4 regions of the Lysinibacillus sp. ACHW1.5 genome follow, and region 1 is predicted to be linked to each of the others. Evidence: riboswitches for the same ligand, from Rfam matches in the RefSeq annotation. Region 1 holds a riboswitch; each other region holds the start of a gene.
The links. Region 1 has a riboswitch for S-adenosylmethionine ahead of metA (homoserine O-acetyltransferase MetA). Riboswitches for the same ligand answer to the same signal wherever they lie in the genome.
Positions count from the first base shown of each region.

Region 2: it holds a riboswitch for S-adenosylmethionine, as region 1 does, so the genes downstream of both, L6W14_RS02205 (MetQ/NlpA family ABC transporter substrate-binding protein) here and metA (homoserine O-acetyltransferase MetA) in region 1, are expected to answer to the same signal.
Region 3: it holds a riboswitch for S-adenosylmethionine, as region 1 does, so the genes downstream of both, L6W14_RS01875 (O-acetylhomoserine aminocarboxypropyltransferase/cysteine synthase family protein) here and metA (homoserine O-acetyltransferase MetA) in region 1, are expected to answer to the same signal.
Region 4: it holds a riboswitch for S-adenosylmethionine, as region 1 does, so the genes downstream of both, L6W14_RS18185 (methionine ABC transporter ATP-binding protein) here and metA (homoserine O-acetyltransferase MetA) in region 1, are expected to answer to the same signal.

Region 1 covers NZ_CP091777.1:2,331,400-2,333,600, reverse strand. Annotated here, with positions in the region: gene L6W14_RS11515 (hypothetical protein) at 1-248, shown strand, start outside; gene L6W14_RS11510 (nucleotide excision repair endonuclease) at 301-672, opposite strand; SAM riboswitch class I at 876-987, shown strand; gene metA (homoserine O-acetyltransferase MetA) at 1,111-2,046, shown strand; gene L6W14_RS11500 (GerAB/ArcD/ProY family transporter) at 2,086-2,201, opposite strand, start outside.
Region 2 covers NZ_CP091777.1:470,977-473,177, forward strand. Annotated here, with positions in the region: gene L6W14_RS02200 (methionine ABC transporter ATP-binding protein) at 1-254, opposite strand, end outside; gene L6W14_RS02205 (MetQ/NlpA family ABC transporter substrate-binding protein) at 361-1,191, opposite strand; SAM riboswitch class I at 1,280-1,384, opposite strand; gene L6W14_RS02210 (PPC domain-containing DNA-binding protein) at 1,507-2,010, shown strand; gene L6W14_RS02215 (pyridoxal phosphate-dependent aminotransferase) at 2,052-2,201, opposite strand, start outside.
Region 3 covers NZ_CP091777.1:392,166-394,366, reverse strand. Annotated here, with positions in the region: gene L6W14_RS01875 (O-acetylhomoserine aminocarboxypropyltransferase/cysteine synthase family protein) at 1-1,041, opposite strand, end outside; SAM riboswitch class I at 1,158-1,271, opposite strand; gene L6W14_RS01870 (glycerol-3-phosphate acyltransferase) at 1,427-2,059, shown strand.
Region 4 covers NZ_CP091777.1:3,615,692-3,617,892, reverse strand. Annotated here, with positions in the region: gene gcvH (glycine cleavage system protein GcvH) at 1-60, shown strand, start outside; gene L6W14_RS18195 (toprim domain-containing protein) at 152-493, shown strand; gene L6W14_RS18190 (thioredoxin family protein) at 508-819, shown strand; SAM riboswitch class I at 876-979, shown strand; gene L6W14_RS18185 (methionine ABC transporter ATP-binding protein) at 1,062-2,090, shown strand; gene L6W14_RS18180 (methionine ABC transporter permease) at 2,080-2,201, shown strand, end outside.

The DNA of each region.
Region 1 (2,201 bases):
ACAGAATACAACTATTGCATGAAAAGGATGCTCCATATTACCTTGTTTATTATTCAAAAGGGAATGTATTGGCAAGTATTACAGCTGAGGGAAATAGGCTTATTATCCAGTTAGAGGAAGGCAGCGAGCAAAGGAAAGAGGCTCAACCCTATGTTTTTAAAGTCACCGTCAAGAATCCTGAGCTGGATACCATTGAGTTGCGAATAAACGGTCAGAGTACGCCCATTGATCGTATGACCATTATGTGATAAAAGAAAACGAAATCCCTTTAGATGAGATTTCGGTTTCTTTACGTGATATCTAATAAAAGACTTTGTCTACGTTATATTTAGAGCGGAAAGTATTAATCGCATATGTTTCGTAAATTTCACGTTCCATTGGATCTTCTACTTCATAGACTTCAATTTTGAACACTTCATCACGATGGTTTTTCATCGGAGATACATTATCCTCGAAATGTTTTTTAATACGTTGACGAATTTTACGTGCTTTCCCAACAAACAATAGCTCATTCTTGTCATTATAGAATAAGAAAATGCCACCTTTATCACGTGTGATTTTATGGAAGTCAATAAAACCGAAGTAAGGTGTGATTGGCACATCACCTGGTTTTAAATCTTGTTCACGTTGACGGATTACTAGATCTGGTTTTGGAAATTCAATTTTAATCAAACTATTCACGTTCCTCTCTCTTACTAAAAGTATATGGTAACATAATTACGGCATGTTTACCATAAATTTTAAATGTAGAAACACCACAGATAGCAAGCTTAGTGTACATCAAATGAGCAAGGAACATGCACATGAATCACAAAATATTCGATGAATTATTGATATTCTAACTAGTTCGTGTTACAATTCAAGATAATTAAATAATCTTATCAAGAGAAGCTGAGGGATTTGGCCCGATGACGCTTCAGCAACCTCTAACAATTGTTAGAAAGGTGCTAATTCCAGCAAAGGATTTTTTCCTTTGAGAGATAAGAGTGGACGTGAAAAAAATCCTTCTCATTCTATCTCGTATGGAATGAGGAGGATTTTTTAATTTCGTTGCAATGTACGCAAGTTAGGTTTGCTAAAAGAGAGTGATTATAGAGAGGGGAAAGCAAGATGCCAATTAATATTCCGAAAAATTTACCAGCTGGAGAACATTTACGTGAGGAAAAAATCTTCGTCATGGAAGAAGATCGTGCGAAAACACAGCAAATCCGTCCATTAAATATATTAATATTAAATCTAATGCCAGAAAAAGAAAAAACTGAGCTCCAATTATTACGTTTATTGGGGAATACACCATTACAGGTGAATATTACCTTTTTGAATACAGCCACTCACGAGTCTAAAAATGTGAGTAAATCCCATTTGCAGCTTTTCTACACAACGTTCAATCAGATTCGACACCGACGCTACGATGGTATGATTATAACTGGTGCACCAGTAGAAAAAATGGCTTTTGAAGAGGTCAACTATTGGCAGGAAATTTCAGAAATTATGGATTGGTCTAAAAAGAATGTGACATCCGTGCTACATATATGTTGGGGGGCACAGGCTGCATTGTATCATCATTATGGCATTGGGAAGGTTGAGCTTTCTACTAAATGCTCAGGCGTCTATTCCCATGTGATTACAGATTTAACTGTAGATTTGGTACGTGGCTTTAGTGATTTATTTACTGCGCCCCATTCACGCTATACATCTGTTTCGATTGACGAGGTTCGCAATCATCCAGATCTACGATTATTATCCTATTCAGAGGATGCTGGGGTATTTATTGTACAATCAAAAGATAATAAAAATATTATGATTACGGGCCATCTAGAGTATGATGCGACAACGCTAGCCGATGAGTACAGTCGCGATGTGGCGAAGGGCATAGATATCGCCGTTCCTGTGAACTACTTCCCGAATGACGATCCTACACAAGTGCCAATGAATACATGGCGTGCCCATACGCATCTATTATTCTCTAACTGGTTGAACTACTATGTTTACCAAGAAACACCATATGAATGGGATTTTGTAGATGAAATCGAATATCATATTTAATTAATAAAAAGTCTAATTTCTTTTCTAGCTTAGAAGAAATTAGACTTTTTGATTGTCATTTTCTGTTTCCTGCTGAGGTGTTTCGTTATTTTGAGCCTTGGATTTGCGATTGCGAATAACTACCACAATCAGCAATAGTATAGGTAATAAAATGG
Region 2 (2,201 bases), 1.9 Mb from region 1:
CCGATTTTTTGGCGTGTTTGACGTAATTCGTGAAGAGAAAGGGTCGTAATGTCTACATTGTCTATCACTACTTTTCCTGCTGTAGGACGTTCTAGTAGATTAACGCAACGAATGAGTGTACTTTTACCAGCACCACTATAGCCGATTACACCATGAATTTGTCCCTTTTTTACGTGAAGATTGATGCCATCCACAGCTTTTATGATGCCTTTTTTCGACTTGAATTCTTTTGAGATATTTTGTAATTGAATCATGCGATTGTATGCTCCTTTCTCTACCTTCTAAAAAGCAAGAATCTGCTCGTTTTCCTATAGAGGAATTTCGGCAGATTCTTCGGCTTATAGAAGCTTCCTGAATGTATTACCAACTAGGGATTACTGAACCTTTGAATTCCTCTTCGATGAATTGACGTACTTCATCAGATTGGTAGGCCTCAACGAACTTTTTAATTGTTGGATCATTTTCATTTTCAGCACGCACGACAATATAGTTTACGTATGGAGAATCAGTAGATTCCAATAAAATAGAGTCATCTTTAGGGTTAATGCCAGCTTCTAATGCAAAGTTTGTATTAATAGCTGCTACATCTACTTCACTAAGTTGTTTAGGAATTTGAGCGGCCTCTAATTCAATGAATTTTAAATTCTTTTTGTTTTCTTCTACATCACGGATCGAGGCTGTTAAGTCTGCGCCCTCTTTTAACTTAATATAGCCAGCTTCCTGTAAAACAAAGAGGGCACGGGCTCCATTCGTTGGATCATTTGGTAAGCCAAACGTTGCTCCGTCAGGAATGTCATCAAAGGATTTATATTTTTCTGAGTAGATACCCATTGGATTTAAAATCGTTTTGCCCACTGGTACTAACTCTGTATCATGATCTTTATTAAATGTATCCAGGAAAGGCTCGTGTTGATAGCTGTTCGCATCAAGATCACCTTCAGCTAAGGATGTATTAGGTAAAACATAGTCAGAAAATGATTTTAGCTCTACTTCTAGCCCGTTTTCTTTTGCTACTTTAGCAGCTACTTCTGCAATTTGTTCGTGTGGACCAGAAGTGACGCCTACAACGATTTTCTTTTCATCAATTCCTTCAGCTTGGCTTTTACTATCTTCTTTAGAGCCACAGCCTGCTAAAGCTGCTACTAATGTTAAACTTGCTAAACCTACTAAAAATTTATTTTTCTTTTTCATGAAAATACCTCCAAGATTGTTTTTATCGGTTTTTTGAAAATAAAAAAACTCTCTTACAAATTAAGAGAGGCTCATGAAAAGATGTCCTCTCTTATCTATCAAACGAAGATCGTTTGCAGGATTTAGCACCTTCCTTTAAAAAGGAGGTTGCCGAGCTTCATAGGGCCAGTCCCTCAGCTACTCTTGATAAGAGATTTATAATATTTTTTTGTAATTCCGATAGAACTAATATAATTTATAGGGTATAGTAAGTCAATAAATAATTTTTAAATTTTTTATATAATTATAATATTTCGACACAAAAGAGGGATAACAATGTCTGTAAGAGTTAATTATGGTATAGGTTCATTTGGTAAGGTTATTAGTGCTCGTTTTCTAACGGGAACAGATATCATTGAAGGGATTGAAGCGCTTTGCGAAGAGAATAATATAGAGTCAGCAACAATTGTAAGCTGTATTGGCAGCTTTCAAAAAAGTAGCTTTGTTTATTTAGTGCCAGATGCAACAGCTCAAATTCATGTTCGTTTTAGTAATGTGATTGAAAAAGAGGGACCACTAGAATTTATTCAAGGTTCAGGTGTGGTGTGTAAGCGAGATGGTGGATATGAGACACATTTCCATGGTTCTATGAGTGATCAATGTGGTGTAGTATCGGGTGGGCATTTAATAAAAGGGGGAAATCCTGTTATAACTGCTGACATCGTGTTGGCAGAGGTACAAGGTATTCAACATATTCGAAAATGGGATGATGAAACAGGTCATGTTCAATTTTATCCATTAGAAGATGGTTTAGGGCAACCAAGGAAAATTGAAAAATAGTAATAATCCTGTAGCTAGAGATAGCTACAGGATAAGGCACATTATCTATTAAACAATTGTAATTGCTCGATTCTATGGATTGCTTCACGTAAGCGCTCCTCACTAACCAGCAACCCTACGCGCACATAGCCTTCACCATATTGACCGAAGCCATTACCCGCTGCTACAGCGATATCAGCTTTTTCGAGCAA
Region 3 (2,201 bases), 1.9 Mb from region 1:
ACCCTTTATGCCAAATGTAAGCACTGAACCGAAGCCATTTCTTAAATATTTTTTTGCTAACCCATGTGTCGGAAAATCTTCTAGGCCATTATAATTTACATACTCCACAGATGGGTGGTTTTGTAAATACTCAGCCACTGCCAATGCATTTTCATTGTGTTTAGGGATACGCAGATGAAGCGTTTCTAACCCTTGCAATAAATTAAAGGCAGCATCAGCACTTAATGTTGGACCAAAATCACGTAATAATTGTACACGTAGCTTTGTAGCAAAGGCAGCAGAAGCTGTATCAATTCCATAACGTAGACCATGGTAAGAGGCATCTGGTTCAGTAAAACCAGGGAATCGACCGCTAGTCCAATCAAACTTACCAGCGTCTACAACAACGCCCCCTAAAGTTGTGCCATGACCTCCTATCCATTTAGTTGCTGAATGAACCACAACATCTGCACCGTATTCAATAGGTGTAGAACCGTAAGGAGAAGCGAACGTGCTGTCAATAATTAATGGTAGACCATTATCATGTGCAATTTTAGCTACTGCTTCAATATCTAAAACCTTTAAGCTTGGATTACCATAAACCTCTGCAAAGACAGCTTTTGTTTTATCAGTAATCGCCGCATTAAAATTCTCTGGGTTTGTTTCATCTACAAAAATCGTTTTAATACCATAGTTTGGTAATGTGTTAGCAAATAAATTATACGTACCACCATATAAAGAACTAGCTGCTACTATCTCATCACCAGCTCCAGCTAGATTTAAAATGGAAAATGCGATAGCTGCTGCACCAGATGAAAGTGCTACTGCTGCTGTTCCACCTTCCAATAAAGCCACACGTTTTTCAAACACATCAACTGTTGGATTGGTAATTCGTGTGTAAATGTTCCCTGCTTCCTCTAAGGCAAAAAGACGTTGCGCATGAGCAGTGTCTTTAAATACAAAAGCAGTTGAGCGATAGACTGGAACTGTGCGAGAACCCGTCACTGGGTCTGGCTCTTGACCACCATGCAACAGCAATGTTTCTGGTTTAAAATTTGTCATTGTGTACCTCCAAATGGTTATTTTTTTACGATGGTACCGGAGATGAGGAGGATTTTTCTGTAGAAAACAAAAACCCTCTTCAGCTAAGAAGAGGGTTGCGGTTGCAAGTTTTCCTCCCCTTATCTGCCAGATCCAAGTAAGAATCTGTAGGAATTAGCACCTTAGTAAGCTCATTGCTTACTGGTTGCCGGGCATCATAGGGCCTATCCCTCCGCCGCTCTTGATAAGAGTATGAGATTCAATTTCCATCGTTGTTACACAGTATAAACATAGAGTTTTTTTCTGTCAACATGTAAATTTTATTTTTTCCGAAACTTCTGTCTGCTCTTATACGTAATATGAACGCATACACTATTTTAGAAAAAATTTTGAGAGGAGTATTTTTATGGTAAAAGCCGTGATCATTTTTCTTATGATTGGCTATTTAATAGGCTGTATTCACGGCTCTAAAGTAGCCCAATTTTTATCGGGGGTTGATTTAAAAAAGGCTGGCCACGGTAATGCTGGTGCCTCTAATGCTACTCTTTCCCTCGGCTGGAAATATGGCGTTTTAGTAGCCCTCATCGATATAGGGAAAGGCGTTGTGGCTATTATAGGTGCACATTTTTATCTAGCGGACGCCATTCATTTAACAGAAGAACAGATTTGGCTGCTTACTTATATTATGGCTGCTGGGGTTATTTTAGGTCATAATTTCCCATTCTACATGGGCTTCAACGGCGGGAAAGGAACGGCCTCCATCATTGGTATTTTACTTGCCGTTGATTGGAAGATTGGTTTATTTGCACTTATTTTATTTGTTATTTTATCCTTTGCAACAAATTATTTAATTGTTGGTGTGCTAGAATTTTATCTCGTGTTTTGTACAGCAACTTATTTATGGATTCCTGGCATTGGTCCAACCATTATAGCTCTTTTTCTTTTTGGCATAGCCATCATCCTGCATCTTGAAAATATTAAACGATTAGTCAATGGCACAGAGCCTAAAGTAACTTCTGCCTTTAAGAAAAAGAAATAATATTTTATGGATATTTTTGTATTTTTTGTGACCATGTATTTTCTCTTTATCTACTCATATTGCTGTAAAAAACACCATTTTCACATAGATTTTTATCTACAATAAAATACATATATTCTTATCTTAATAAAACATTATACAG
Region 4 (2,201 bases), 1.3 Mb from region 1:
GCATCAGAAGTTGAGAAACTAATGACAGCAGAGCAATACGAAGAAATGATCGCTGAATAAGACAAGCTATAATCGAAAAACGTCGGAAACTACCGGCGTTTTTTGTTATATAATGACTTATAAGTGGGGATCTCTAAATGGAGGTGGCGTAATGTTCGAGGGAAAATGCTTGATAGTAGAAGGACGCTCAGATAAGCTACAAATTGAGCCTATTTTGAATGAGAATGTTACAATACTATGTACGAATGGTACAATTGGTGTGCATCAATTAGAAGAACTACTGGATCCCTATGAGGGCTGTGAGCTATTTACTTTTTTTGATGCAGATACTTCTGGCGATAAGCTACGTGCATTAATGGACAGACATTATCCAGAAGCTGAGCATCTGCGCACAATGCCAACATATAAGGAAGTAGAAACGACACCAAGAAAAGTGCTAGCGATGATTTTACTGCGAGCACATTTTTCAATCCATAATGAATATATTTTGTAAGGTTGCGTGAGTAAATGGAAGAATGGTCAACAGAGCAGTGGGAAGCGGCTAAACAGTCAGGAGAGAAAACTGCATTTTATTTATATACACCGATGTGTGGAACATGTGCAGTGGCATCTAAAATGATGTCCATTATTGAACAATTACTGCCACAGCTACAAATTGGTAAAGCAAATATCAACTTTTTGGAACACATTGCTTATGAGCATCAAATTGAAAGTGTTCCATGTCTACTCATCAGTGATGGCGGAAAAGTGACAGAAAAGATTTATGCTTTTCAATCCGTACCATTTTTATATGAATTGTTAAAAAAATCAATTGACTGAACTTTACTAGCGTGGTAAAGTATCAAATATATTACTAAAACATTAAATATATCGAACTCTTATGAAGAGTGGCGGAGGGAAGTGCCCTATGAAGCCCGGCAACCATCACAATGTGAAAAGGTGCCAAATCACCCAAAGATTTTTCTTTGAAAGATGAGAGAACGGTTTAACGTATTATACGTGACCCCTTCTACTTGTCTGTGAGTGAAGGGGTTTTCTATATGAGAAAAGGAGTATTCGCTATGATCCAGCTTCAAAATATTACAAAGAAATACAAAACAGCAAATGGCGAATTAACGGCAGTCAAAGACGTCAACCTTACTATTAATAAAGGTGAAATTTTTGGCATTATTGGCTATAGTGGTGCTGGTAAAAGTACCATGATTCGTTTATTAAACGGTTTAGAGAAACCGACAGCAGGAACAGTAACGGTGAACAATCAAGAATTTTCATCGATAAAAGGGCAAAAGCTTAGAGCGGCTAGACAAAAGGTAAGTATGATTTTCCAGCATTTCAATTTACTTTGGTCTAGAACAGTTGCCGAAAATATTGCATTCCCTTTAGAAATCGCAGGCTTCCCAAAGGCTCAACGTGAAGCACGTGTGAAGGAATTAATTGCCCTTGTAGGCTTAGAAGGGCGCGATAAGGCATATCCATCCCAGCTTTCTGGTGGACAAAAGCAGCGTGTAGGAATTGCACGTGCATTAGCGAATAATCCAGAGGTTTTACTATGTGATGAGGCGACATCGGCACTCGATCCTGAAACAACGGATGCTATTCTTGATTTACTCGTTGATATAAATGAACGCTTAGGCTTAACTATCGTCCTGATTACCCACGAAATGCATGTCATTCGCAAAATTTGTCATCGTGTAGCAGTGATGGAGGCAGGCGAAATTGTGGAACGTGGTGAGGTATTGCAAGTCTTCCAAGCCCCACAGGCGGCTATTACTAAGAAGTTTGTATCTCAAATTACAGACACTAAGGAAACACAGGATACGGTAGCACAAATTAAAACAAACTATCCAACTGGACAACTTGTCAAACTTATTTTTGTTGGTGAAAAAACAGAACAGCCAGTCATCTCACATCTTGTGAAACAATTTGATGTAGAAGTAAGTATTGTTCACGGAAATATTTCACAAACAAAAAATGGTGCATATGGTACATTGATTGTGCAAATTGATGGCTCTCAGAAAAACGTCACTGAAGCCCTTCGTTATTTAAATACAGTGGAAGTACAGACGGAGGTGATTGAAAATGCTAACTAATCTCTTTCCGAATGTAGACTGGGAAAATATGTGGCAAGCTACGTATGAAACTTTATACATGACAGCTATATCAACGGTTGTGACATTTATTCTTGGGTTAGTCATTGGTAT